Regions from separate parts of the Paenibacillus sp. FSL M7-1455 genome, predicted to be linked through region 2. Evidence: predicted binding sites of a transcription regulator. Region 2 holds the regulator's gene; the other holds the start of a gene.
The links. The regulator LexA, encoded in region 2, represses DNA repair genes until DNA is damaged. The targets are predictions, from matches to a motif close to CGAACATATGTTCG.
Positions count from the first base shown of each region.

Region 1: a site for LexA is predicted at 8,787-8,800, ahead of NYE48_RS21920 (SPL family radical SAM protein). Genes of this name have one in related genera too.

Region 1 is NZ_JBBORO010000001.1:4,754,646-4,769,747, forward strand. It holds gene NYE48_RS21895 (amidase family protein) at 251-1,873, opposite strand; gene NYE48_RS21900 (methyl-accepting chemotaxis protein) at 2,140-4,221, shown strand; gene hflX (GTPase HflX) at 4,291-5,580, opposite strand; gene NYE48_RS21910 (sensor domain-containing diguanylate cyclase) at 6,084-7,655, opposite strand; gene NYE48_RS21915 (TatD family hydrolase) at 7,765-8,559, opposite strand; gene NYE48_RS21920 (SPL family radical SAM protein) at 8,821-9,810, shown strand; gene NYE48_RS21925 (outer membrane protein assembly factor BamB family protein) at 9,859-12,156, opposite strand; gene NYE48_RS21930 (hypothetical protein) at 12,244-12,762, opposite strand; gene NYE48_RS21935 (Gfo/Idh/MocA family protein) at 12,762-13,757, opposite strand; gene NYE48_RS21940 (DUF1273 domain-containing protein) at 13,811-14,404, opposite strand; gene NYE48_RS21945 (HlyD family secretion protein) at 14,582-15,102, opposite strand, start outside.
Region 2 is NZ_JBBORO010000001.1:3,427,618-3,442,719, forward strand. It holds gene NYE48_RS15800 (deoxyribonuclease IV) at 1-309, opposite strand, end outside; gene NYE48_RS15805 (Fpg/Nei family DNA glycosylase) at 299-1,114, opposite strand; gene NYE48_RS15810 (TIGR01457 family HAD-type hydrolase) at 1,168-1,983, opposite strand; gene rnz (ribonuclease Z) at 2,300-3,229, opposite strand; gene metH (methionine synthase) at 3,392-6,835, opposite strand; gene NYE48_RS15825 (1,2-dihydroxy-3-keto-5-methylthiopentene dioxygenase) at 7,005-7,547, shown strand; gene NYE48_RS15830 (FixH family protein) at 7,652-8,065, opposite strand; gene NYE48_RS15835 (HAD family hydrolase) at 8,297-9,100, opposite strand; gene NYE48_RS15840 (hypothetical protein) at 9,132-9,677, opposite strand; gene NYE48_RS15845 (DUF896 domain-containing protein) at 9,712-9,906, opposite strand; gene yneA (cell division suppressor protein YneA) at 10,008-10,388, opposite strand; gene lexA (transcriptional repressor LexA) at 10,582-11,208, shown strand; gene NYE48_RS15860 (serine hydrolase domain-containing protein) at 11,275-12,306, opposite strand; gene NYE48_RS15865 (response regulator transcription factor) at 12,515-13,708, opposite strand; gene NYE48_RS15870 (cache domain-containing sensor histidine kinase) at 13,686-15,102, opposite strand, start outside.

The sequences.
Region 1 (15,102 bases), 1.3 Mb from region 2:
CCTCGCTGTTTCTTTTCAATGCCTAATATTCCCTGATCCAGCCCGGATATCCGTGATGGATGGTCCTTCTATTACATTTCATTACCCGAATTCCTCCGTTTCAACCCTTCCGGCCGTCTCGTCCAACGCCAAAAACCGCCCCGCAGTTCGCGGGACGGCTTCGATGGCGCCGTATTACGGGGCAGGTGCATTGCATCCGCCTGCTTCATCGACGGGAGAGAAGGACGGAATGCAAGGGCTGCTCTTTTCGTTACGGCAGTTTCGGCGTGTTTTTCGGAACCGTTCTTGCTTTCGTTGCTTGTTCGAAGGCATAAGCCAGGTTCAGCAGCTTTTGCTCGCTGTATGCCGGTCCGAAGAATGAAATGCCTACCGGCACGCCCGCTTCCACGGTACCCGCAGGGACGGTGACTTCAGGGAATCCGGTTGCCGACGCGACGTAACTTGCAGCGTAGGTGTCGTACGCCGTACATACGTAGGTCGGGTCTTCTTTGTCGAACCGGTTGGATGCCGGGCAGGACATCGTCGGGAATACGATCGCATCCAGCTTGTTCTTTTTCATGATGTCCATGATTTCTTTGCGCGTTTTGGGAATTTCTTGGTGCACGATCTTTTTGTATTCTTTCGAATTCAGCGTGTCGGCTTTGGCAAGCGCCGTTTTGAGGCCTTCAAGACGTGCCGGGTTGACCGGCGTCGCCGAATTCATCACTTCGGGCGACTCGCTGATGGCGATGACTTCCTGCAGCGTTTTCGGCCCGCCGGCAGGCAGCATGCCCAAATATTTTTCGAATTGGGTTTTGAATTCCGCATCGCCTACAGGCCCGAGAATCGGCGTCCACAAATATTTCGTCTGGGCGGAATACGATACCGGCACGGCGACGGCTCCCATGCTTTGCATTTTGGCGATCGCTTGTTTCGTGATGGAATCGACCTCGGCATTGTCGCCGAAGAAATCGGTGGCTACGCCGATGCGCGCATGCTTCAGCGAGGAAGCATCCAGGGACTTCGCGTAATCCTGCACGGCACGATGGGCGGTTTGGGTTGCTTTGTCGTTTTTGTCCGTTCCCGCCATGACGCTCAGCACGATGCCGGCGTCCTTCACGCTTCGCGCCAGCGGTCCCGTCACGTCAAGCGACAGGGCGGACGGCACGACGCCGCTGCGGCTGGTCAGCCCAAGCGTCGGACGAATGCCCACAAGACCGGTAACGTTGGCCGGGCCGCGAACCGAACCGGACGTATCGGTTCCCAGACCGAAAACGGCAAAGTTGGCCGCGACCGCCGCGGCGCTGCCGCTGCTGGAACCGGAAGCGTCGCGGTTCAGGTTATACGGGTTGAGCGTCAAGCCTCCCATCGAGCTGTATCCCAATCGGCCGTAGGAAGCGGCAAGCTCGGACATGTTCGTTTTGGCGATGACGATCGCCCCTGCGTCGATCAATTTTTGCACGGTAAACGCGTTTTTGGACGGGTAGTCGTTTTTCAGCGCTACCGATCCGGCCGTCGTCGGCATGCCGACCACGTCGAAATTGTCTTTGACGACGAACGGAATGCCGTGAAGCTGGCTTCTCGGCCCTTTCGTTTTGCGCTCCGCATCCAGCTTTTTGGCGGTCTCCAAGGCTTTGTCGTTGACCGTAATGATGGAGTTGATGGCGGGACCTTGCTTGTCGAAGGCCTCGATGCGTTTCAGATAGTATTCGACTAGCTCCTCGGAAGTGATTTGGTTCGTATCCAAAGCGTTTGCGATTTCGTCGATGCTTTTTTCGAACGGATCAAACGCCGGTTTTTCTGAAGCTTCCGCATGTGCTTGGTTCCATGGCAGCAGGGCCGCCACGAGCAAAATGGCCAGCAGCGCTTTGAAATGAAAATGCTTTTTTCTCACGTTGTCATACCTCCTGATGTCTTTTGTCATTGGCCGTAGTTCTTACAGCATGATTTCTCTCCCAACCTATTTATCGTTATTTACCTACGTTTATTGAATAGCAATAGACAAAAGTCCCGATTATCCGATGCTATTTCGACAAAATTTAACAAAACTTCGATGCCTGCCGATATATATCCCAGAGAGAAAAATATTTATGCTTAAAACACAGGGATGTTGCAAGATTCGAAATTTGCGGCTTCCTGCACATGGAGGAGAGAAACAACTTGAGAAAGAAATTGCAGTGGAATTTAAAGATGCAGTTCCTGGTCACGATGGTGGCGCTTGTCCTGCTGTCCACGTTGTCGCTGGGTTTTGCCATCAACCAGAAAGTCACGGGGGACATGGAGAAGAATTTCTACGACGCGACCCGGAAGGAAATCATGCAGGTCAGCGGGGCCATGAACCTTTATTTCAGCACCGTCAACGAATCGGTCGAATATTTCGCCAAGAACCCGCTCGTGCAGCAAATCGACGGTTCGATCACTTCATACGTCAACGCCGTAGGCAAAGACGGAACGATCCAGATGACGCCTTCGCAAAAGCCCGGGATTGAATCGGAAATATACAATCTGTATGTGAACTACGCCAAGACGCATCCGAGCATCTCCTACATTTATCTGGGCACGAAGGAGGGCGGATACATCCAATGGCCGGAAGGGACCTCCAAAGACAAATACGATCCGAGAACGAGAGCATGGTATACGCAGGCGATCGAAAATCCGGATAAGGTCAAACGTACGGGCGCATACGCTTCGTTCACAGGCAACGTGCCGATCGTCAGCTCTTCGGTGACCATTAAAGACAAAGCGGGCAACGTCGTGGGCGTTCAAGGCGTGGACGTCAGCCTGGAGGCGCTCACCCAAACGATCAACAACATTAAAATCGGTGAAACCGGCTACGTCATTCTAACGGATGAAACCGGAACGATTCTGGCGAATCCTAAAAACCCGGAAACCAATTTCAAAACGCTGAAGGATTTGAACGTCAAAGCGTTCGCCGATATCGACAAGATGGCGGACAAGCATTTCGAAGTCTCGTTGAATGGCAAAAGCTACACCGTCAACGTCTACGTTTCGCCGGAAACGCACTGGAAATACATCGCAATGATGGACAAAAGCGAGATCGCCGAATCCACGAAGGAGATCCAGCGCATCATTTATCTGGTCATGCTCATCATCGTGGTCATCGTCATTGCGATTTCGCTGTTTATTTCGAGGGCGATCGCTAAACCGCTGAATGCGTCGATGCATTATTTGCAGCAAATCGGCAGCGGCAACCTGGCGACCGAAATTCCGGAGTCGATGCTGAAAAAAGGCAACGAAACGGGGGCCATGCTCAGGGCAATCAATGCGATGAAAACGGACATTCAAGAGATGATCGGCAAAATTTCAGGTTCGGCGCACATCGTTTCTCAATCGGCGCTCAACCTGAAGGACAGCATGGACCAGACGCAAAAAGCCTCTGCGCAAATTACCGAATCGATCATCCAGCTCTCTTCCGCGGCAAGCGACGAGGCGAATACGGTAATGATGGGATCCGAAAAAGTCGAAGAGCTCGGGGGTGCCATCGATCGGGTCACCGCCTCGACTCAAGAGATTCTCGAATTATCCCGCCGGACCGGAGAACTGAATCAGCGCGGCATCGTTATTGTTCAGGAGCTTGTCGGCAAATTCAACAGCACGCTCCAGTCTTCGGAGGAAACGGCCCTAGCCATTTCCCAGGTCAGCGGCAGCGCCGGCGAAATCAGCACGATCCTCGACACGATCCTGGAAATCTCGGCGCAAACGAATCTGCTGGCGCTGAACGCGGCCATCGAAGCTTCAAGAGCCGGCGAACACGGCCGGGGTTTTTCGGTGGTCGCCGCGGAAATCCGCAAGCTTGCGGAGCAGTCCGCCGCAGCCGTCAAAAATATAAGCCATATCATTTCGAGCGTAAACGGTCAAATCTCGAATGCGGTGGAAGCCATCGGCACCTCGCGCGAGCTGTTTTCCGATCAAGAGCAGGCCGTGAGGGAAACCGAATCGATCTTTCATGAAATCATGGTTTCGGTCAACAGCCAGATGAATAAAACGACGGAAGTGGACGAACATATCCAGGTCATGGTGGAAAAACGCCACGAATTGACCGACGTCTTCACCAATATTTCGGCCATTACCGAAGAAAACGCGGCCATTACGCAGGACGTATCCGCCGCGGCCGAAGAGCAGCTTGCCACGATCGAGGATGTCGCCGGCTATCTGACCCAGCTTAAGGGCCTGTCCCGCGACCTTGAAGAAAATATTAGAAAATTTACGATCAACAAATAAAGGATTTTCGCTTCGTTTTCCATAAAAAAGGCCCGGTTCGAGCAACGCTCGATCCGGGCCTTCATATTTTTAGCCGATCACGTATTCGCGGTAGCGATCATAATCCTTTTGTCTGCATTCAAGCGTGAGGCGGGTCCCCTCGTTTTCATATTCGGTCGCTTGAATGTCCGCGTGCTCGTTTAGATAAGACACCACTTGGCCTTGGTCGTAAGGAATCAGCATTTCGCACCGGACGTAATCCTTGAAAATGAAGCTTTTGATAAGATCGACCAGCTCGTCGATGCCGATTCGCGGTTTGGCCGCCAGATATATCCCGTTTTCCTGCACCTCCGGAATGTCCCGGCCTGCCAAATCGCATTTGTTGTAGGCAAAAACGGTCGGAATATCCGTAACGCCGATGTCCTTCAGCGTATTTTCCGTGATCTCGATCAGCTGCTCGTATTTTTCGTTGGCATAATCCACGACATGGATCACCAAATCCGCCTCGGCGACCTCCTCGAGCGTCGAACGGAAAGCTTTGACGAGATGATGCGGCAGCTTGCTGACAAAACCGACGGTGTCGGTGAGCAGAAAGCTTTTGTTGTCCTCAAGCTGAATGTTCCGCACGGAGGTTTCGAGCGTGGCGAACAGCATATCCTTTTCGAACACGCTTTTTTCTTCGGCGCTTCCCGCCGCCCCGAACCGCTCGATCATGGCGTTCATGATCGTCGATTTGCCCGCGTTGGTGTAACCGACAAGCGAGACGACCGGCAGCTCGTTTTTCTTGCGCTTTTTGCGCTGCGTCTGGCGCTGGAACACCAAAGACTCGAGTTCTTTGTTCAGCGCCGTTATTTTTTCCTCGATCCGGCGGCGGTCCAGCTCCAGCTTCGTTTCCCCCGCACCTCTGTTTTTCAGGCCGACGCCGCCGCTTTGCCGCCCCAGCGATTCGCGCAGACCCACAAGCCGCGGCAGCATGTACTGCAGCTGGGCCACCTCGACCTGAAGCTGAGCTTCGCGCGTTTTGGCGCGTTTTTCGAATATGTCCAGAATGAGGATCGTCCGGTCGATGACCTTGCATTCCAGGTCGGCTTCGAGGTTGCGCAACTGGGAAGGGGAAAGTTCGTCGTTAAAAATGATCAGGTTGGCTTCGAGCCCTTTATACAAACCCGCGAGCTCCTCCACTTTGCCCGTGCCGATGTAATGGGATTTGTTGACCCGCTCCATGTTTTGCGTCAGTTGGCCCACGACCTCGACGCCGCAGGCTTCGGCCAGGTTGCCGAGCTCTTCCATCGAATAGTCGAAATCCCGCTGGTTGTTCAAATTGACGCCGACGAGCACGGCGCGTTGATCGATCGTTTCAAGCAGTTCAGGTTGTTTCATATAGGAATCCCTCCAAGTGATTATTATTGGCGAAAAAACGCAAAAAACCGCAGGCTGCTGCCTGTGGTTTGGGACGAACGGAGAAACAAGCGGCTGCCCGGCGGTCTGCCGCATGCCTAAAAAAGCCTAAAAGGCCTTGGATTCGCATCGATCCGTTAAGTTCAGGAAAACAGCCGCGAATGCAGCCGTAAAGCGTACCTGAAAACAGCAAAGGAGGGGCTTTCGAAGCCTCTCCTTTGCAACCCTTGCGCGCCTCAGCCTGAAACAGCCTAGACGGCACGCGTATGAAGATATTGGGTTCATCCGAAGATATGCATACCAATCCCGTTCGCCCTGCACAGCGCAGAGCCTTTGAGCACTATTCAATTAGCGGCACAAAGAGAAAAAACGGAATTTAATATTAATCATAACTTCGCGAACCCTCCGATCATTGTAATTGTTTCCATCTTAACACATGATGGCCGTTTTCACAATCACAAAGTTTTGCGGCAGGTAAGCCGGGCCTACGCCCCCCGGCTCACCGTGGTCCGGTCCCTGCCGTTTTCTTTGGAATGGTACAGCGCCTCATCCGCCCGCATCACAAGCTGTTCGGCCGAATGGCCATGGGCCGGAGATGCCGAAATGCCGGCGGATATCGTAATCGGTTGTCCGGTCGGGCTTTTCGTCATGGCCAGCTGCTCCCGCAGCCGGTCCGCCAAAATTTTGGCCCGGCCCAGGCCGCAATGCCTGATCAGGATGCCGAACTCCTCGCCGCCGTAGCGGAAGCAAACGTCTTCTTCGGAGGCGACCAGCTGCATCAGGCGCGCCAAATAGCGGAGCACTTCATCCCCTATGACATGTCCGTATGTATCGTTCACCTGCTTGAAATGGTCGATATCGATCAAAATGAGCGCAAACGGCACGTTGCTCTTCAGCCAGCCGGCCATCACGCTATCAAATCCCCTGCGGTTGACAAGACCGGTCAATTCATCGATGTTGACCTCATGCCGCAAATGCGTCAAATCCTGGTTCATGTTTTGCAGCGCAATCTTGACGCTTTGCGATAACAACCTGACCTCGTAATAAGATGAATCTATATCGGGAATGTCTTCGGCAGGCACCGGCTTCAAGGTCGCCTCATCCGAAAATTTCGCCAGCGTATGAAGCGGCTTGGCAATCCGGCTAGCGACCCACCAAGCGAGGACCAGAATCAAAATCAGGAAAGGCAGCGAAAACAGCAGCATTCGGTTGACCAAATAACGCAGCGGCTTGTCGATGACTTCATACGGCGTTTGCGAAATGATCCCCCAGGAGCTGCTTGGCTCGTGTGCATACCCCGCCAGAAAAACCCGGCCCAAGGTATTCGTGACCTTTTGGGAGCCGCTCTCGCCCGACACCACTTTCCGCACGACTTCATTTTGAAGGACCTGCTGCCCGACGCGCCTTTGTTCCGGATGGAAAATCAAATCCCCGTTTTCCTCCACGACGTACACGTAAGTACCGTCGCCGAAAAAATGCTCCTTGAGCATCGTGCTCAGCACGTTTTTTTCCTCCAGGTAGATGGTTCCTCCCACGAATCCTTTATAGTTCCCGTTCTTATCAATGATCGGGGCCGATATGAGAATGATCAGCCGCCCCGTCGTTGCGCGGTAAGGTTCGGAAACGAAAGTTTTTTTCATGGTTACGGCCTTCATGCTCTGTTCGGAGGTAAGCTTGTCCCCCACGATGACTCCCGTCGTGTGCGGACTGATGGCCCGGACCACCCGGTTGTGGTCGGCAATGAGGATCGAGTTGAAATATTGGGTGTTTTCCTGGAACAGATCATCGAACATCTGGGGAGTGATGCTGCCATCGCGGCCGGAAATGTCGGCAATCGCCCGGATGTTTTCCTGCATCGTATTCAGCAGCTCGCTCGTATTGGACGCAAGCTTCTTCGAATACGCTTCGTTTTTGCTCAAATAATTGTCGATCAAGGAAGTACGGTTAACCTGCACGGCAGACGTAATGCTTGTCAGCATCGTAAGCAGAATCGCCGTGATGACCAGCAGCGAAATGGTAAACCGAAGTGTGATTCCTTTTTTGATAACATGCCTCAAAGTGTCTCATCCCGCCTGCTTCTTAAATGTGGAAGATCCGGTCTTCCGTGTCCTAAAGCACATTATACAACAGAGCGGCGGCGCGAATATATAAGAATCGGAAATTGCTTTACGGGATACGGAAAAAAGCTTTGGTCGTCTGGAGCGTGCCGCTGGCGACCTCTTCCACGTCCTTTCCCATGCAGGAGGCGATCACCTGGGCAATATGGGCAAGAAAAGCGGGTTCGTTCCTTCCGTCCTTCGGCTTCGGTCTGAGGTCCCGCGGCGTAAGATAAGGCGCATCGGTTTCGATCATGAGGCGATTCAGCGGAATTCGCTGCACAAGGTCGCGCAGATGCCGGCCGCGCCGCTCGTCGCAAATCCAGCCGGTAATCCCGATATGGAAGCCCATATCAAGATAAGCCTCAAGCTCTTCCCCCGAGCCGGTAAAACAGTGCACCACCGATTTGGCGATCATGTCCGGATAATCCCGCATGATGGCGGCAAAATCGGCATGCGCATCCCGTTCATGCAAAAACAGCGGCATTCCCAGCTCTTCCGCCAGTTCGACCTGCTTTCGGAACCACTCGCGCTGCACGTCCCGCGGCGAAAAATCCCGGTTGTAATCCAGGCCGCATTCGCCGATGGCCACCACTTGGGGCAGCGCCGCCAGCTCGCGCAGCCGGTCCAGCGTGCCGCTTCCGCATTCCTTCACGTCGTGGGGATGGACGCCCGCCGTCGCATACAGCTTCCCGGGACGAAGTCCCGCATACCGCGCGGCTTCCTCGCTGCTTCTGACGCTGGTTCCGGTGATGATAAGCGGGAAAACCCCCGCCTCCTCCGCCCGTGCGACGACTTCCTCGCGATCCTTATGGAACGAGCGGTTCGTCAAATTGACTCCGATATCTATCATTTGCGGATGCATGTTTGATCACTGCCTTTTTCGATGTATTTTCATTGCCGTCCCCCCGTGAAAACGGGGCTTCAGCCGTTGCGTACCGCCGCGCTCCCGCTTTAAGGCGCCGGCCGCTCTTCGGTTACAGAATACCACCGGGGGCAGGCTTTCACAAACCCCGGGCGCCGATGGCCCGGTTCCTCCATTTTCCATAACATTTTCAAAACGGGTTGAGGTATAGTATATTATATAAGACAAGAACAAACGTTCGCAATCGGGAGGTGGATATCCTTGGCCAAAAAAATATACGAAACCCAAACCGTCAAACAAACGCTGAACAAGGTGCAGGCAAAAAGCATGCCCTTCGACTGGTCCATCAATCCTTATCGCGGCTGCGCCCACGGCTGCAGCTTTTGCTACGCCAGAGCTTTCCAGTCCTTTATCGGACGGGAAGCGGACGATGATTTCCAAAACCGGATCATGTTAAAAACCAACGCGGCCGAAGCTCTGGAGGCCCAGCTGTCCAAACTGGCCCAACGTTTCAGCTACGATATCGGCCAGCTGCAAAACCATGTCGGCCTCGTCGTGTTAGGGACGGCGACGGACCCATATCAGCCGGTGGAAATCAAGGCGAAAATTACGCGGGCTTGCCTCGAGGTCCTGGCCAAATACCGGATCCGCACCAGCATCACCACGCGTTCGCCGCTCATTTTGCGCGATCTTGACCTGCTCAGCCGAATGAATATCGATTCGGTCAACATCAGCTTGAATTCGCTGGACCCGGCGGTCATCCGGATGATGGAACCCGGAGCCCCGCTGCCCTATAAAAGGCTGGAAGCGATGCAAAAGCTGTCCGCCGCCGGCGTGCGCGCCGGGCTGTTTATCGCCCCCATCCTTCCCTTCCTGACGGATTCCCGGGAAAGCCTCGAGCAATTGATGACGGCGGCCAAGGATCACCGCGCCTCGTTTGCGATGACCTCGCTTCTTCGGTTGTCCCCGGACGTGAAAGGCTGGTTTCTGCACATGCTGCAAAAACATGAACCGGAGCTGGTCCCCCGCTACAAAAGCTTGTTTCAAGGCGCCTATCCCGATCCCCGCTATGCGGATAAGATCAAGCTGCTCGCAAGGGAGCTCAAGCAAAAACTTCAGCTGTACGACGATGAGCCGGAGAAGCGGGGCGCGTCTTCCCCTGCGGCCGAAGCGGCCGTCCCGGCTTCTTCACGGATGCCAGGCTCGCCGCTGCCCGGGCCTGAAGTGGAACAGCTCAGCTTCCCGTTCTGAATGCACGAAAGGCCCCGTGCAGCGCACAGGGCCTTTCTTTCGTCCCATCTAAGGTCTCTGGCCGGAATCGATCCGTTCCAATTGTCGCTCCAGCTCGGCCTGCTCGTATCGTGACAATCCCCCATTGGAGGAACCGATATAGAGCTCGCCCCCGGCGCTTTGATTGACAAGTCCTTCGATTCCGTTCCGGTAGCGGGCTTCGGCGAAATCGACGCGCTGGTTCGGCAGCCGGCCCAGCACGCCGCCATCCTCTTTGCGCAGCACGAGCACATCGGAGCCGTAACCAAGCAGGAGATGCTCCGAAAGCACGGCAAAGCGGGTTTTGGCCATCTCATCCATCGCGTAGGGGCTTGAGGATTCGCGGGAGGTGACGGGCATCTGCCACAAAAGCGTCCCTTTCTCCCGGTCGACGGCCGCAGGCCTTCCGTCCAGCACGACGTACAGCCGGTTTCCGTCGATCATGCCGTTTGCCGCCTTGCCGGGCAACGTCCATAAGCTGCGCCGCAGGACAGCGTCATAAAAAACGGTTTCCTTGACTTTGGAATGGTCGAAATCCCCGGTGCCCTCCGAACGCTGCACCAAAAGATATCTTGAGTCACTGGTTGCTTCGAAGCGCTCCTGCGGTTTCCACGGATATTTGCCGAGCACCTTCCCGTTTTCGGTATTCAGCAGCATCCACTCGCTGCCGATCAGGAACCAGCGGCTCGCTTCATGCCGCAGCGGCTGCCGGAGATTTCCGTAACCGAAGTACGGATTCCCCTGAGGATCCTGCTGCACGGCTCCGGCTCCCTGCACGCTCCACTTTTCTTTTCCGCTCAGCGGATCCAGCGCCTTCAGTTTCGAACCGTCCTGCAGCAAAATGTAGGGATCTTCCGCACCGGTTTCAAGGACTTGCCGTTTGCCCGTCAGCGTTCGGTTCCATCGCTGTTTGCCTGTCGCGCGATCAAGCACGCTGAGCACCTCGGAAGCTCCGTTCGAAGCTGTCTGCTGCAACAGAATGGCGCCTTTGACTGCATGCATCCGAATCTGGCGTTCCTTCGGCAGGCTTTTCTCCCATACGACCTTCCCATCCCGCAAACGGAATTCACGGATGCGGCCTTCATACTTTTCCCGTCCGGGGTCGTATTCGGTATACACCGCAGCCGTGCCGCGGGAGGCGTCAAGCGATGCTCCAAACATCCCGAATCCCGCATCCGCTTGCCACAGCTTCTCCCCCGTGTCCCGGTCAACGGCATAAATGGACGATGCATAATGCATGCCGCTGAATCCGCCGTCGTCGCCGTTGACAAGCAGCACGTCGCCGGTTGCGCCGATCAGATAGGCATAATTCAAATTCCCTTGGTTGCGCCATGTCGGCTTGACGTCCATCGTCGACGGAATCGGCATCGTCAGGAAATCGTATGTAAACCGGTAGTCGCTGCCCGCCGTCCTGTTGAGCTCCAGCCTCCCGTTTGCCGGGAGCATCCACTTCCAAGCCGCAAGCTTGCCCTCGGGAGAGAAGGTGACCGTGAACCTGGCCTGCGGAAGCTCGTAGCGCCAGGTCGTTCCCAGCCGCATCGGTTCGTGCGTTTCCGCGAGATTGGCCGAACGCTCCCTCACGTCGGGTGTCCCCAGCAGCTGCTGAACTTTGGAGGCGTCATCGCCTTCTTTCAGCAGCATTTCGGTCAAATTCCTTGCAAGGTCAACCGGCACGGCGGACCCCCGGCTTAAAATCCCTTTCGGGATCGCGCTTTTGGAAGCAACCGCTTTCGCGTTCACCCATAGAAGCACGGGTCTGTACATCTGATCTTCCCCATGCCATGCCCGGGGACTGGCCATCACGGCCGTCCAATCCTTCCACCCGGCCAGCGCAATGAACCGCGCGCCTTGTCCGGGAGGCGCCCATTTCAGGCTGCTCCCCGGGGCGAGCGACAGCTTGGCATCGGGATGCAGGGCGACGTAAGCCGGCTCCGTTTCCACGATGGACTTGGCCGCGTCGGTCGTGTACCAGCGGGGAATCCAGCGGCTGTTCTCGGAATCCGTGGCTGCCGCAACCAGATCCCCGCCCAGGGAGTCGGCCGGTTGGCCGTCGCGGCTTTCCGCGGGTTCGACGTATACCCATTCTCCGGCGAGCCCGTAATCGGCCGCTTTCAGATCCTCCCACCGGGAAGCAGAGGTCGGCTTCGCGTCAAAATAAGGCGTTTTATACCGAAAAAACAGCTTGACGGCAGGCTGATCCTGCGTTGCCGCATAGGCTTGAGACGATGCCCACCAACCCGCACGGCCCGGCACGCCCGGCAGCAGCGCGGAAGATACGGCCAGCACCGCAGCGCCGGCCAACAGCTTCAAAGGCTTAAATCGCATCATCGGAACCACCTTTTCCCATAGATTCCCATTGCCATTGAGACAGCTAGCGAATGACGCATGACGAAAAAAACGCTCCCGCGCGACGATTCAGGACGAACGTTCGCAAAGTTCCGCCAAAGACCGGAGCACGTATTGGATCAGCTCAGGCAAATCTCCCATCTGCTCCTCGTCGATTTTCCGCTGGAACCTCAATTCCGCCTTATTTTCATAGCCGCGGTCAGCATCCCCGTAAACGCGGGTCAAGGTTTGCACGAGCGGAATATCCGGCCAGATCGTTTTCAAAATCCGTTCGATCTCCCCGCATTCCGTCTCCGCTTCCGTGACGTTCATCCCGAAGCGGATCTTTAGCCGGCATCCCGGCCGGGCGTCTTCGATCTCCAAAATTTCGGCGGACAAATCGGCAAGGGAAGCTTCCAGGCGGATCTCCGCACAAACCTCCGGCCTTCCCGCCAATTCGAACCTGATGGCAAACTCCCGGGACATGACGGACATTTCAAGCCGGTCGTCGCGGCCGATGATCCGGATCAGGCCGTCGATGTTATCGAGATCGTACAGCTGGTTTTCAAGGGCCACCTTAAGATTCTCGAAAATCGTCGGGTCGAACATTACCATTGGTCGGCCGCGTATTTCAGTCCAATCTGCTTACGCGCTTCCTCCATCACCTCGGCGACCGCAAGCGACGTTTCGTGGGAATTGATTTTGCTGCTGCGCTTGCCGCGGCAAATTATGCGGATGAACTCCTCCAGCTCGTAATACATCGATTCATGGATTTGCTGCTGGGTCAGGTTCTCCACGCTGCCGTCCCGGTACTGGATTTTGACGTCGTACGGCTGGTTGATCCGGTCGATCACCATCGTTCCGTTTTCCCCTTGGATTTCCGCAGGCAGGAACGAGTCCGAAATTTTCGAATACATGACGACCGCATCCATTTCCGGATAACGCATAATGACGCTGCCTTCCCCGTCCGCGCCGGAAGAAAGCATGACGCCGAACGCTTTGACTTCTTCCGGTTTGCCGAACAAGGACACCAGCGGATAAATGCAGTAAATGCCCAAATCCATCAACGCGCCGTTCGAAAATTCCGGATTAAACGCGTTCAGCACCGTTCCCTGCTTAAACGCGTCGTAACGCGAAGAGTATTGGCAGTAGCTGGCAAAATAACGGCGCACTTGGCCGATTTTGTACAGATTGTCTTTCATGATTCTGAAATTCGGCATGAGCGTGGATTTCATCGCTTCCATCAGCACCACGTTATTGGCCTCGGCCGCCGCAATCATCCGCCGTACCTCGTCGCTGTTCGAGGCAAGCGGTTTTTCGCACAGCACATGTTTGCCGTGGTTCATGAATAAAATCGCCTGCTCCGCATGCAACGAATTCGGGCTGGCGATATAAACCGCGTCGATGCAATCGCTTGTCGCCATGGCCTTCAAATCGGTATACACCTTCGGTTCGCCGAACTGGGCCGCAAACTCGCGCCCCTTTTCCTCCGTGCGGGAATATACCGCCGTCAATTCGAAATCGTCGTTCTCCGCCGCCGCATGAAGAAAACGTTCCGTAATCCAGTTGGTGCCAATCGTTCCGAATCGGATCAATCCAATCATTCCTTTCCCCAAAATATATCAGGATATTGCATGAATCATTCCCTTTAGCAGCCTTAGGTAAAGCCTCCGCCGATCTCCGGGCCCCCCGCATCGTCCCAGCCGGACGTTTCCTCGTCCGCCAGGCTTTGAATATTTTCGGTGCTGATGCTCAGGAAACCGTATCCTTCCTCCTGCTGCAGCTTTAAAGCGCGTTCCTTGTAAAACCTGGCGCTGCTGCCTTCGCCCGTCTCCTCGTCGTAGACCAGAAGGATGCCGTCGGTTTTGCGGAACAGCAGGTCGTCCCGGGCCCTGAATTGCCATGGCCCGCTGTAAGGCTGGCGGCTGACCGCCCCATAGTAATCGATTCCCTGCAAAATCCGGTTGTAGTATTCCTTTTTGTCTTCCTTCCAGTTCTCTTCGGGATGTTCAAAAGCCGTTATGATGGCCACTTTCAGGTCGGGGTAGTCCCGCTTCAAGCCAATCGCCGCTTCGCAGGCCCATAAATCGACGCCGTATTGCCCGGGCGAAATGACCCATTCCAACCCTTCCTCGGCCAGCTGGACGAGCTTGGCGGTTACGGCTTTTTGGATATACGCGATTCCCGGATGCTTTTGCCCGAAAATGTTCAGCTCATGCGCGCGATATCCCGTAACCAGCACATTTTTCATCATAAACCCCTTAATTTCCGCGTAAATTCTGCCTTGCTGCGGGATTTCTGCAAAATCCTCTATGATTGCTTTCCTCCTATCATACCCCGATTCTTTTGGTGATTTCCACTGGTATATCGGAGAATGAAGCAAAAAGAGCCCTGCATTTCCCTATGGAAACGCAAGGTTCTTGAAAGATCAGATCGAGATTTTCACTTCGGCGTTCATGCCCGGCAGCACTTTGGACGAAACTTGATTGATCGAGATTTTGACGGGAATCTTCTGCGTCACTTTCGTATAGCTGCCCGTCGAGCCCTGCTGCGGAAGGACCGAAAACACCGAATTGGTCGCATATCCGATCGTTTTGACCACGCCTTCGAATTTGGCGCCCGGGTCGCCGTCGACCGTAACGTCCACGCTTTGGCCGATTTTAATGTCCTTCAGCCGGTTTTCTTTAATGTTGGCGATGATATACAGATGATCCATGTCCGCTTCCTGCGCAAGCACCTGGCCGGCTTGCACCGGCTGTCCCGCGCGCGCGTCGTTTTTGATGATTTTGCCCTTCATCCGCGAGCTGACGGGGATCGTCTTCGTGCCGTCGGAAACGCCGCCGACGATGCTTTTGTCGCTTACGTCGACCCCCTCCTGTATGTTCCAGCTGGCCAGCACCCCCGGGGCGGGAGCAACGACGGGCATCATGTCGGCAGCCACGACGGCAT
Region 2 (15,102 bases):
GGCTTCGGCAATGATCAGATCGTTTTGCAGCGAAGCGACCGTAGCTTCATATAGCTCGCGGCCCCGGGTCTCGCCGATGGCGATGTTGACCGGGTACGGCGTATGGGCGATGCTCGGCATTCCCTTTTCCCGGCAAAAACGAAAGCAATCCGTCGCAGCGGATGCATCAAGTTCCTTGATGGAAAGACTGCGCGGATTTTTCGGAAAATATTGAAACGATTTGGCCCCCATGTCCCAGGCCCGCCTGGCGGCTCTCCCAAAACCGCCGCGGGTGCTGACATGGCAGCCGATCATTCGATTAGCGGTCATGCTGGCAGGACGGGCAGAAAAAGGCTTTTCTCCCCGTCAATTCGATTCGGTTCACGACCCCGCCGCAGCGCACGCAGCTTTCCCCTTCGCGGTCGTACACTTTGCACATCTCGTCATAACCTCCGGTCAACGTATCGCCGGCCATGAAGGGCGACTCCATGTAACCCCCATGTTCCAGCGCTTCGGGCAACACTTTGACGGCGGCGTCATACAAACGTCCGATCGACTCCTCGGATAAATCCTGCAGTTTGGCCGAAGGCAACAGCCCCGCCTCAAACGCGATTTCATCCGCATAGCAGTTGCCGATGCCCGCAATGGCATGCTGATTGACGAGCAGGCTTTTCAACGAGCCGCGCCGGCCTTTGATCAGTTCCGTAAAACGCTCCTTGTTCATCCGGCGGTCCAACAGCTCCGGCCCCAGCGGTTTGAGCGTTTCTTCGGTTTCCTTCGCGGACAGCAAGTGAAGATATCCGAGGCGAAGCCCGATAAAATAAAGCGTATTCGCCCCGAAAGAAATCTCCACTTGGGTATTCCGGTCCGGGCGGTCTTCCTCCGTCCCGTAATACAGCATGCCGCCCAGCATCAGATGCAGCAGCAAACGCCGCCCGTTGTTCATATGGAACACAAGGAATTTGCCCCTTCGTTCCACGAAAATGACGCGCAGTCCCGTTACCTCTCCGATAAATTGTTCGGCCGGGACGTTCAGCGATTTTTCCCGATGAATTACCACTCGGGTAATCGGCAGGTTGATAATATGTTCCGAAAGCAGTCTTCGGTAATTCTCCATCTCCGGCAGTTCCGGCATTCGTTCATCGATCCTTTCGTTTGCAGCATAGATGACATGATTATTTCAAAAATTCAGTAAACTTCCGTTTCATCCGGACAAATCCGTTGCATTAATTCATAAAGGTCTTTGCAAACCACATCCGGACGGACGCCGGCTCCCTCGATCAGAGCCTCCATGTTTTCCTCCGTCGTCAGTCCCGTCAAAACCAAAATCGTTTCGCATCCGGCAGCAGCCCCGGCGGCAATGTCGGTACGCAAATTATCGCCCACCACCGTCGCATCCGCAGGAGAGATCCCGAGCCTGTCCGTTGCAAAGCTCATCAGATGCCCCGCCGGTTTGCCAATGACGATCGGCTCCGTTCCGGATGCGGCCTGTATCGACGCGGATAGCGAACCTGCTCCGGGCACCAGGCCATGGTCCGACGGGAGCAGCAGATCGGGGTTGGTCAGGACGTACTTTGCCCCGCCGCGAATCCACTGCACGGCTTTGGCCAAACTTTCGTATGTAAAAGAACGGTCGATTCCTTGCACCACATATTGCGGATTCTCGTCTACGATATGTAATCCGGCATCGGACAACGCCTGGCGGAGTCCTTCTTCTCCTAGCATAGCCACGGAAGCTCCCGGAGATTCTCCGGCGATGTATTCGGCCGCGGCAAGCGACGAAGTGCACACTTCTTCCGGCTTTGCTTCGATTCCCATCTCATTCAAATGCTTCGCTACGCCTTCCGCCGTACGGGACGAGTTGTTCGTCACGAACATATAAGGGATTCGGCGTTGTTTTAACGACCGGATGAGTTCATCCGCGCCGGGAATCCGATGGTTGCCGTGGTAAAGCGTTCCGTCTAGATCTATCAACAGACCTTTGGTCTTTTTGTTTTGGGGCATGTCAGCTTCCTCTTTTCTTGTGTAAACCTGGGTAATCGAAGATGGCATTTCTTCGCTTCGACAGTTCTATTTTAAAAAAATTGGAGGAATGCCGCAACTTATCAGGACCGCAGCCTCCCACGCCGCGACGCATTAGACATTTTTTCTATGAGGTTCGCCAAAGAACGGCTCTTGGGCCGCCTCTTCGATGGCTGGTGCTGGTGCCTTATGTCATTTCCTGCGCTTTCCCGGAAAATAATCCATTTCCCCGGGCAATTCCAAAAAGAAAAGAGCTCCGTACGGAGCCTTTCTGGAAACCGGAAATCGCGTCCTTGCTTCATTCATGCCTGTGCACGGGGAACAACATCAGCTCTTCGGCAAGCAGCGTTTTGGGAAATACCGACTGCGCTTCTTCGAGCAGCGGCTTTAAATGTTCCATGTCCTTATACCGCGAGCTGAAGTGGGTCAAAATCAGTTCTTTGGCCCCGGCGGCGGCCGCAGCCTCGGCTGCCTGAACGGACGTGCTGTGATGGTAATTGTGCGCCGATTCCTTCAGATCGTCCATGAACGTCGCTTCGTGCACGAGCAAATCCGCATCGCGGGCGAGCTTCAAAACGTTTCCGCAAGGACGGGTATCGCCCAAAATCGTGACGACCCGCCCTTTTTTCGGAGCTCCCAGCACTTCTCCGGGATGCAGCGTCGTTCCATTTCCCAGGTCGATGCTCTCCCCTCTTTTCAACCGCCCGTATGCCGGACCGGGTTTTAACCCGTATTCGGCAAGCCGCTGCAAATCGAGGCTCCCCGGTTTGTCTTTTTCCGCGATGCGGTATCCGTAACTGTCGATCCGGTGATCGAGCAGCAGCGATTCGACGACGATGTCCTCGTCTTCGTAGACCGTTCCCCCGGTATGTTCAACGACCTCAAGCTCATATTCGATCCGGGATTGGCTGAGCGTCAGGCTGATGTCGATATACTGTTTGATGCCCGGCGGGCCGTACACGTGCAGTTTCGTCGTGCCGCCTTGATAAGCCCGGCTGGACAGCAATCCCGGAAGGCCGAAAATATGGTCACCATGCAAATGCGTGATGAAAATTTTCTCCAATTTGCTGAGCTTTAACGAAGATCGCAGGATCTGATGCTGCGTCGCCTCCCCGCAATCGAACAGCCAAAACGAGCGGCGCTCCTCGAACATGCGCAAAGCCATCGACGTTACGTTCCGCTGCAGCGAGGGCACTCCCGCATTGGTCCCCAAAAATTCAAGTTCCATAACAAGCAACCTTCTTTCTGTAATGTCAGCAAAAAAGCGGCCGCCCTTGACAAGCAAACGGCCGCTTCAGCGAAACAAGCTTGCAAATCTTGGCATGGCGGCAAAAAAAACCTCCCGAAAAGGAGGATTTTTTCGCTCGCATCATCCGTTAGGATGAGTATATCATTTTGCCTTGTCGACATTAAAGTAACGCGCTTCCGGATGCGCAAACACCATCGCCGATACCGACGCCTCCGGCTCCATCATGAACCCTTCCGTCAGATGCACGCCGATATCTTCCGGCTTCATCAGCTTGAACAGCGGCCCCTGATCCTCGAGATCCGGGCAGGCGGGATAACCGAACGAAACGCGGATGCCTTGGTAACGCGCCCCGTGGCGCTGCTTCATCGTCATATCCGCCGGGTCCGAGAATCCCCAAGAGTCGCGCATGATGTGGTGCACGCGTTCGGCAAGCGCTTCGGCCGTTTCGAGCGCCACCGACTGCAGGACATGGGAGCGCAGATAGTCTCCTTTGTCCTTCCATTCGGACGACAGCTTCGATATGCCTTGGCCGGCCGTGACCACCAAAAATCCGACGTAGTCCATCTGCCCGCTGTCTTGGGATTTCAGGAAATCCGCAAGGCAAAGGAACGGCGGCACGTTTTGGCGCGGAAAAGTGAACGTATGCAGCACTTTGGACATGTCTTCGGGATCATAAATGACGATATCGTTGCCCCGGGATTGCGCAGGGAAAAAGCGGTACATCGCATGCGCCTGAATGATCCCCTCGGAGGCCGCCTCTTCCAGCAGGCTGTCGACGGTCGCTTTCAATTCCACGGCCTTTTCGTTGCCTTCGGCCAAAAGCTGTTCCACCTGGCCGCGAAGCCCCAAATGATGTCCCAAAAGCATCTGCATGTTCATGTACGGCACGATATGGGTAATCGGATAATTCCGGATGATATGACGCTCCAAATCCGGCGGGATAAACACCGGAACATCTGTCGATACGCTGGACTTTGCCGCTCGCGTAATCTCCGGCAAAACCTGCGGCTTCTCCGTTTCGGCCTTGAGCGCTTCCAGCTCGGCCTCCATTTCCGCCCGCATCGCTTCGCGCTGTACCGGATCCATCAGCTTGTTGGCCAGATCGAGCCCGTCCATCGCGTCCTTGGCATACACGACAAGCCCGTTGTATTCCGGACGGATCCGCGTTTTCGTGAATTTTCGCGTCAACGCGGCACCGCCGACCATAATCGGAACGTCTACGCCCGCATTTCTCAAGTCTTGCGCGGTAACGACCATTTGCTGCGCCGACTTGACCAGCAGGCCGGACAAACCGATCAAATCGGCCTTTTCCCTGCGGTAAGCCTCGATAATGGTTTCCGGTGCTACTTTTATGCCCAGATTGACGATCTCGTAACCGTTATTGGAAAGGATGATTTCCACCAGGTTTTTCCCGATGTCATGCACGTCGCCTTTGACGGTGGCGAGCAGCATTTTGCCTTTGACCGAGGTTTCGTTTTTTTCCATGAATTGTTCCAGGTACGACACGGACGCTTTCATGACTTCCGCGCTTTGCAGCACTTCCGCGACGATCAGTTCATTGTTGTTGAACAGCCTTCCGACTTCCGCCATGCCGTCCATCAAAGGTCCGTTGATGATTTCCAGCGCCCCGTATTTTTGCAATGCCGCATCCAGATCCGGGATCAGCCCTTCCTTGGAGCCTTCCACCACGTAAGAAGCAAGCCTCTCTTCCAACGTCAGGTTGGACAGTTTTTCTTTTTTCTCGACCTTTTTGTTCCGGAATGCGGCGACAAACGCGGCAAGCGTCTCGTCGTTCGTGTCGTAAATCAACGCCTCCGCCAGCTTGCGTTCCTCCTCCGGAATCGAAGCGTAGCGCTCCAGCTTTTCGGTATTGACGATCGCGTAATCAAGTCCCGCCTTCGTGCACTCGTACAGGAATACCGAATTCAGCACCTCGCGCCCCGCTTCGGGCAGGCCGAAGGATACGTTGCTGATGCCGAGGATGGTATGGCATTCCGGCATGGCTTGTTTGATCAAACGGATGCCTTCGATCGTTTCCCTGGCGGACCCGATATATTGCTCGTCCCCCGTGCCGACCGGGAAAACAAGCGTATCGAAAATGATGTCCTCCGGGGCAAGCTTGTATTTATTCACGAGAAGATCATAGGATCTTTGGGCGACTTTAAGCTTGTCGTCGCGATGTATCGCTTGTCCGCTTTCGTCAATGGTGCCGACGACGACGGCCGCGCCGTATTTATGGATCAGCGGCGTCACCTTTTCGAATTTTTCTTCACCATCTTCAAGGTTAATGGAGTTAATGATCGATTTGCCCTGCGAATATTTCAAGGCAAGGTCGATGACCTCGGCATCGGTCGTATCGATCATCAGCGGCACTTTGACCTTCTTGACGACCAGCTCCAGGAAATGTTTCATGTCGATCGCTTCGTCGCGGTCCGGGTCCTGCACGCATACGTCGATGACATGCGCCCCGTTTTTCACTTGCGCACGGGCGATTTCCGACGCTTCTTCGAACTTGCCCTCGACGATCAGCCGCTTGAATTTGCGCGAGCCGAGCACGTTGGTTCTTTCCCCTACCATATAAGGGCGGTTATCCTGTTCGATGTAGACCGGTTCGATGCCGGAAATCGCGGGGGCATGGGTCCCCGCAAGCGGCCGCGGCTCGTATTTGCCCATCGCTTCGGACATGGCGCGGATATGCTCCGGCGTCGTGCCGCAGCATCCGCCGGCGATGTTTAACCAGCCGTTTTTCGCGAAGTCTTCCATTTTGCGCGCCAAGGAATCCGGGGATTCATGATAGTTCCCGTTTTCGTCCGGCAGCCCGGCGTTCGGGTAGCAGCTGATCGCCGTTTTGGCCATGGAGGACAAAGAGCGGATATGATCCCGCATAAATTCCGGGCCCGTGGCACAGTTAAGCCCGACGGATATCGGATTCAAATGTTCAAGCGAAATATAAAAGGCTTCGATGTTCTGCCCCGCCAGCGTCGTGCCCATCGGTTCGATCGTGCCTGAAATCATCACCGGCAGCGTCGTGCCGCTGCTTTCAAACGCTTGGCGGATGCCGATGCTTCCGGCTTTCACGTTCAGCGTATCCTGGCTCGTTTCAAGAAGCAGCGCGTCAACGCGGCCCTCGATTAAAGCCAGCGCCTGCTCTTTGTAGCTGGCGACCAGCTCGTCGAACGTCACGCCGCCCGTAACCGACAATGTTTTAGTCGTCGGTCCCATGGCTCCGACCACGTATCTGGGCTTGTCCGGCGTGCTGAATTTATCCGCCGCCTGGCGGGCGATTTCCGCGGCCTTTAGATTGATTTCGCTTGCTTTCTCCGGTATATCGTATTCCGCCAGCACAACGGACGTTGCGCCGAAGGTATTGGTTTCGATTAAATCGGCCCCTGCTTCCAGATATTTTTCATGGATCTCTTCGATGACGTCCGGACGCGTCAGCACGAGCATCTCGTTACAGCCTTCGAGTTCTTCTCCTCCAAAATCCTGGGGACCGAGCTGGACCTGCTGGATCATCGTGCCCATGGCACCGTCGAGTATTAATATTCGGTCTTTCATGATTTCCTGCAAGCTAGGTCTGTTCATGTATTTTCCCCCTCGCGAAACGTTAAATCTTAGTTTAGCAGAATACCTATCTTTAGAAAAGTGCCAAAACGGCGGTCCGGCGACGGCTGGAACGGAAGAAACGCATCGACAAAAAATGGCGGCTTCGTTATAATATAAATTAAACCAAGTGGAAAAGAGGGGAAAGGCAATGGCTGAAATCGTAATTCGTAATACGAATGAAAGAATCACGGGTGACGATAATGTTCGTGAATTCTTAAACAAACAAAACGTATTGTTCGAGAAATGGGACGCTTCCAAGCTGCCCGCCGAGCTTCGTAATAATTTTCAATTAACCGACGAGCAAAAAAACGAAATTTTGAAGGTGTACGACGAAGAAATCCGCGATTTGGCGGCACGCCGCGGCTACCAAATCTGGGACGTGATCACGCTGTCGGACGCGACGCCGAACCTGGAGGATCTGCTCAACAAATTCGAAGAGGTACATACCCATACGGAGGATGAAATCCGCGCCATCGTCGGCGGCAAAGGGATCTTCGTCATCAAAGGCAGCGACGATATCGGATATTTTAACGTGGAACTCGAGGCCGGCGACGTCATTTCCGTTCCTGAAAACACCAACCATTTCTTTACGCTGATGGATGACCGCCAAATCATCGCCGTACGTCTCTTCATCGAAAAAAACGGCTGGGTCGCTTACCCCGTCGAAGATCCGAGTTTCCTAAAAGCCTAAACGGAGATTGGAAGTCAGGCCTTCCTCCCGTTCATGACATACATGCAACGAACCCCGCTCCTTGTTGTCCAAGGGACGGGGTTCGTTTTTGCTTTCTTATTCCGTTACTCGCTTACGGTCAAACTTTTGGTCGGCATCGTATGCTGCGGTCCGTAGGTTACATGAGAGGTGATTTTATAGGTTCCCGCGCCGTCGAACGTTTTTTCGAGCACGTATTTTCCGTCCCCCGCGTTTTCGGCAGGCACTTTCTCGTGCACGCTGCTGTCGCCGTCTTTTATGATTTCGATTTCGACTTCATCCGCTTTATCCACTTTTTGATCTTTCTGCGTAACCAACACTTCAATCGAAACCTTTTCACCGACTTTTGCCTGCTCCGGATTCAAAGTTAAATCGACCTTTAACGGTTCCATCATGCCTTCATCCATGTTCATGCCGTCATGTCCGCCGCTGCCGCCGCAGCCTGCCAAAGCAAAAACGACAAGAAAGATGATGCCTATGAAAACAAATTTCTTTTTCAAATTCCTGCCACTCCCTTACGTCAATCTGCAGATATGTAGGCTTTTTGAACGCACTTCATTTATTATACATGCTTTTCAGGCTTCCAAAACGGCGGGTTGATCACAAATTGATGACAATATTAGCAATGCGCTGGGGTAATCCCGCAATAAGATCATGAAAAAAGCCTGCGCATGCGGCAAAACCGCAAACGGCAGACTTTAATTAACAAATGGCATATCATGCTTGGCCGGTTAAACTCGCTGCTTCATAGACTCCAAAATACCGTGCAGCTCGGACAAATGCTTGATTTCATAATGCGGCTGGATGTTCGAATGATACGGCTTGCCGTTGCGGTTGATCCAAACCGTCGTTAACCCGGCGGCCAGTCCGCCTTTAATGTCCGTCGAAAGTTTGTCGCCTACCATGACGGCTTCATCCGGGGTTACGCCCAGGCGGGAGAGCGCATGCTCAAAAATGGTGGGATCCGGCTTCCCTTTGCCGAAATTGCCCGAAATGACGACTTGATCGAAATAAGGGACCAGCTCCGGTACGCCATCCAGTTTTTCCTGCTGCAATCCCGGGCAGCCGTTCGTCAGCAACAGAAGCTTATAGTTCCCTTTCAGCTCTTGCAGCACTTGGAACGTTTCTTCATAGACATGGGGGCGGGAGCGTCTTTCCATCCCGAATTGTCGGGCAAGTTCTTCGGCCAGCTGCGCGTCTTCCACACCCAGCTCGGCGAGGCCGCGGCGCCATGCTTCCTTCCGGTATTCAGGGACGATTTCGGCCATCCGTTGAAACTCGGGCTGCTTTCCTACGGTAAATTCCCCCCATAATGCTTCAAACGGGTTAATGCCGATCATGGCGGTAAAAGCATACGTGTCGTACGACTCGTACAATGCCCGCGCCTCTTTGCGGACAGCCGCTTCGAGCGCCTCCGCGTCGACGCCGGTTTTGGCGGCGGCCGTTTCGCAGGTCGCTTGGAAGGATTCCTTCACGCTGCGCTCATCCCACAACAACGTATCGTCCAAATCAAAAAAAACGGCGGTAACTCCCATCTTCCCATCCCTCTCCCAACGTTAATCTGTTCTATTGTTTTTCAAACGGAATATTAAAAGAGGCGGCAAAACGCTCGAGACGTTCGGCCATGGCTTCGGTATCGTAGCGGTTGATCAAACGGGTAAACACCCAATTGCCGCCCTTTATTTCCTTGCCCTTTTTCCCCTTCGTTCCTTTCATTTCGATCACGATCGAACCGGATCCGGCTTTGATTTTGGCGATTTGGTCCGCCGTCAAACGCCGGTCGCGATTGAACTTGATCGTGGAAAGCGTGTTTTTGTCCACTTTAAGAAACGGACGGCGCAAAAAAATCATGATCGCCAGCAATACGTACAATCCGACCACGATCCAATTCAAGGAGGTGTTCATCGCCGCCTGCTGGCTCGACATGCCGAGCAAAAGGTAAATGACGGCAAGCGCTACCAGCGTGATGGGAAGAACGAAATTCCGCCCTTTGAAGACGTCGGCCGTGGCGGAACCGTTCGAGGAATACAGCGAAGGTTTCCCCTGTTTTTTACGCTGCTTGTTTAATTGAGCCGAGTTTTTCTGAACCATTCTTTCCCAAGATCGGGACATCGTGTTTCCCCCTTAACCATGATGTTCTGTATTTTTATTTGCGCTTTCCGTCATTGCGGTCTTCTACCCATTCGATCGAATCCAACTGGGCCCTGAAGTTCCGACGGACGTTTTGAAGATATCTCTCGCGCAATTTCGCACGTTCTTCGGTTTCTTCCTTGGTCAGGCCAGTCTCCTTGTCTTTTCGCGCAAGCTCGTTAATGCGCTGAACTAAGCTGTCGATATCCATACATGACTCCTCCAATAATCAATTCATACCTAACTTTGCCATGAGAAAAAGAGCTTGTCAAGGCGTGAACCTTACCAAGCTCTTAGGCGTAAAAACGAAGTCTAATATATAGGAAGAGAAAGGACATCTCCGGCTTGAATGCCGCTGGATTTCAGATGGTTCGTCTTCTTAATGATCTGAATGTATGCGCGGGTATCCATGTCCTTCGGTTTATGATCCCGGGCGATTTGCCATAGCGTGTCCCCTTGGGATACAACGATTTGTTCCATTTGCACCTCGTCTTGAGGGGAACCGGCAAATACGCGTACCATGCCCGTACACCCTGCCGTCATAATTATGACGATCAGCAGAAGCTTCACCATCAGGCGCCGCGTGAACATGGCCTGGAAAGCGTGAAGCTGTTCTTTTAGTTTCCCGCCGTTGCGGTCTCCCCCGGAAATTTCATGATTATATATGCTTTGATATGTACTGTATTTTAACATGTTAACCGTTCCTCCAAACATTTGTTCTTGTATGAGAACAATATAACACGAACACATGTTTTGTTCAATAGTTTTTTCGAACAATTGTTCTCCATGAAGGAAAAATCATGTTCCCGTTTTAGAACTTGTGTTTGTACGAACGGCAGTTCTATGTTATACTTTTACCAAACGTTACTAATGGGGTTGATGGGGAATGTCGAAGATATCTAGCCGGCAGCAAGCGATATTGGAATTTATAAGAAACGAAGTCCGGGCCAAAGGTTATCCTCCTTCCGTCCGCGAGATCGGCGAAGCCGTCGGACTGGCTTCCAGCTCGACGGTGCACGGCCATCTGGACAGACTGGAGAAAAAGGGATTGATCCGCAGGGACCCAACGAAACCTCGCGCCATTGAAATTTTGGGCCAGGAAGAATCCGAAAGCAGCAACCTGTTCACGCAAACGATCGCGCGGGTTCCCGTGGTAGGTAAGGTTACGGCCGGCGTACCGATTACCGCTACGGAAAATATCGAGGATTATTTCCCTCTGCCCCAGCATTTTGTCGGGGACGAGAAAGTCTTTATGCTATCGGTCGTAGGGGACAGCATGATCGAGGCGGGCATTCACAACGGCGACTACGTCATCGTCCGCCAGCAGCAGACCGCGGATAACGGAGATATCGTCGTTGCCATGACGGACGAGGACGAAGCTACCGTTAAAACGTTCTATAAAGAAAAGGATCATATCCGTCTTCAGCCGGAGAATCCGTCTTACGAGCCGCTGCGCTTGAATCACGTGACCATTCTCGGCAAGGTCGTCGGTTTGTTCCGCGACATTCATTGATCCGTTTTGGCCTCGCCAATGGACAAGCCCTTGTTCTTCCAGGAGAACAAGGGCTTTCTATTTGGGTTAGCCGAATTTCTCCTGCTGCCACATCGTTGTGATATATCCGAGGAGGCTCTCCGCTTGATGCACCCCCGGATCCATGTTCATCATGCATACCGCCCCTATGCCTTTCTCGGGATAAACGGTCATCATGCATTGGAAACCGCTGCCCCACCCGAGCGAGCTGATCTCCAGCTTCCCGCCCTGGCATTCCATGAATACGCCCAGCCCGGCCCACTTAAAACCGTTCTGCGGTGCAAACATTTCCTTTGCGGTCTTTGGGGAAATCCCCAACATCCCCTTCCCTTGCAGCGATGCCATCAACTCGGCGGCCAACATCGCGAGGTCCGTCGGCGTCGTCCAAAGCCCGGCAGCCGCAGCGTACGGATAAATCGGATAGGGACTGGCCAACCGGTCGCCATGTCGGTTATGTCCGGCGGCCGATCCCGCCCGAATGTCGGATTCGTCCATGACGAAACGGCTGTTTTTCATCCCCAGCGGTTCAAATATCTTTTTCTGCATCAGCTTTTCGAACGGCTCCCCCGCCGCATCTTCGATCAGCAGCTGCATGACGCAAAATCCCGTATCCGAATAGATGAACCCGCTTCCCGGTTCGGCGACCAGTAAAGCAGGCCCCTGCCTATAAACCGTTAATCCTGTTAACAATTCCGCCATGGACGGAGCTTTGCGGTTCTTAGCCAACGTCGGAAAGCTTCCATCGGGATCCGAAAAGCCGGCTTGGTGGCCAAGAAGCTTGCGCAGCGTGACGCGGCCGGAACGGAATTGCGGATGCTCCGGAATCTTCCATGATATCAGGCGCCGGTTCGCTTCTTCATCCAATTGAAGGACGCATTCCTCTACCAGAACAAGCGCTAAAACGCTTGCCGCAAATTTGCTGATGGAACATGCGTTAAACATCGTATCCATCCGGACCGGTTCCGTCTCCCCCGCCGCAAGCTTTCCCCAGGTCTCCCGATGGCTGATCAAACCATCCTCAATGAATGCGATGCTTAACCCGGGAATTCCCTCCCTATCCATCCGTTCGCTGACGCTCATTGGATCCACTGTTTTCCTTCCCCCGTCCCCAAGCAAAGTAACAATACATCAATTATAGAACATTTGTTCCCTTTTGGCAATAAGCAACCTAGCGAGCATCTCCTAACACCGCTCAAATCCGGACTTTCCTAGGCAAGAAACGAAAAAAAACGTGCCAGTCGAACTGGCACGGCCCAAGGCGGATATAGAGTCGCATCCTTCTTCCCTTCTACGGACAAGCTCGGTTCAGCCCGTCCTTCTCCCATCCCCGCTGCCGGTATTCCGTCGGCGTCATGTTCGTCCGCTTGCGGAAAACCTGCGTGAAATGTTTGACGTCCTGGTAACCGACCTTTTCGGCGATGTCGATCAGCTTCAGCTGCGTATGCTTCAGCAGTTCCATCGCTTTTTCCATCCGCAGCGATATGACGTATTCCTTGAACCCGCTTCCGGTTTTTTGCTTGAACACTTGGCTGAAGTATGCCGGGTTCAAAAAGACGACGGAGGCGACCTTTTCCAGCGTCACGTCGGTATTGTAGTTCGCCCGGATATACTGGAGGGCTACTTCGACCGCCCGGTTTCCGCCCGGGGCGTAATATTCGAATTCGAGCGTTCCGGACTTCCTCCCCATCCCCCGGATCGCTGCCGGGATGCTGTTAAAGTCGCGGATCTCTTCGGACAGCCCGACTTGGAACGGCACCTTGACGTATTTTTTCAGATGCAGCCGCAGCTCGTCGCTCAAGCGCTTTGCCCCGTCCGGCGAATCCGGCGTCACAAGGCCCAGCAGGCTTTTGCCGTCGAGGCTGGTGACGAACCCTTTTCCGTGGCGTTCGATCAGCTCGGTCAGCACGTTTTCGACGATAAAATGCTCGAGATGTACAGTGTCGTCGCTTTCCATTTTGACCAGCACCAAATAAAAGCGGGGGTACCGCTCCACGAACGGGGCGATGTCCAAGTTCCCGATGTCGAGTCCCGTCGCCCAGCGCTGGAATACCGCTTCACGCAAAAACTTCAGGTTGCTCCGAAGCAGCCGGGTTTCCTGCTCCAGCTCGGCGTCCCGCTCCACTTCCTCTCCGAGCCGCCCGATCATCGAAATCAGCGCCTCCTTGCCGATCGGCTTCAGCATATAATCCTTGGCCCCGAGCCTAACCGCTTCTTTGGCGTAAGCAAATTCGGAATAAGCGGAGATGATCACCCATTTCACGTGCGGATAATTGCTCCGGGACACCTGCATCAATTCGAGCCCGGTCATGCCTGGCATCAAAATATCCGTCAGCACCACGTCGATCTGGCCGCCCCGGAGTATTTGCGCCGCTTCGTCCGGATTCTCCGCCAATTGCACGCGGTGGCCGGGAAACGCTTTGCGGATCGTCCGCTTGATCCCCTCCCGGATCACGCTCTCATCATCCACCACCAATATGTTCATCTTCGTCCTCCCCTTCGGCCGGAATCGGTATGGCAACGGTCACCGTCGTTCCTTGCAGCGGCTTGCTTTCGATGCTCAAACCGTATGGTCCGCCGAACATCATCACCAGGCGGTCGTGTACGTTCCGCAGCCCGATGCCGCGTCTTCTTCCGGGCGAATCCGCGTCCGGCGGCCGCTGATGTTTGGCGTGCATCGTCTCTTTTACGCGTTCCAGCGTTCCGGCATCCATGCCCATTCCGTTGTCCTCGATTTTGATCAGCAGCTTGTTCCCTTCCTTTTCCGTGCGCACGTTCAGCACGCCCATGCCTTCCTTCGGCTCCAAACCGTATTTGACCGCGTTTTCGATGATCGGCTGAATCGTCATTTTCGGAAGCGGCGCGTCCAGCCAGGCAGCGTTTGCGTCAATGTTCGTTTGCAGCCTTCCGCCGAGCCGCGTTTCGATGATCGTCAAGTAATGGCCGATTTGCTCTAATTCGCGCCCCAGCGTGGTTCGCGCCGCTTCTTCCCAATTGCTGCTGTACCTGAACATTTGCGAAAGCGACAGAACCACCCTGCTCAGCCGTTCGTTTTCCTGCTCGTCCAGCATCCAATAAATCATGTCGAGCGTGTTGTAGAGGAAATGCGGATTCACCTGCGCCTGCAGCGCTTGCAGCTGCGCGTTTTTTTCGCTGACGGTCGAAATTTTGATCGTTTCGATCAGCTCGTCCATCCGGTGCACCATCCGGTTGAACGACGAGACCAGGCTGTTGATTTCGTCGAAGGAATCCACGTTGACCGAACCGCTGAAATTCCCCATCTCGACCTTTTTCATCTCCCGGATCAAAAGCTTGAGCGGAGACGCGATATTGCGGGAGACGATCGAAGCCAGCACCGTCGATAAAATGATCAGCGCCAGCACGACAACCACCAAAACTTTCGTCGTCCGATAAACTTCCGCCTGGATGTCCCGTTTCGGCGTCAGACCGTAAATCGTCCACCCGGCCATCGTCGTGTTGGCGGCGACGATCAGCTCCTTGGACGTGCCGTCGACGAAGATATTATCTTCCGGCGACGGCTGCGGCAGCCGGTCCAATTCCGGACGTTTGGCCCCTTTTCGTTCGGAGGAGGCGATGATTTTTTTCGCTTCGTCCAAAATGTAAACCTGCGTTCCGGGACTGATGCTCACGTTAGACAGCGCTTCCATCATCGGAGACGGGTTCGTTTCGATCATCAATATTCCGATCTCTTTATGGTTATCCAAATCGTACAGCTTGCGCCCGAACACGAACGCCTGCTTTTCCGCCTGCAACGTGTTGATCGGCGAACCGGGGCATAACCCGAGCCAGACCATGTTGCCCGAGGATGCTTCGAGCTTTTTATACCATTCGGTTTGGGCGTAGTTGTTGTCGATGACC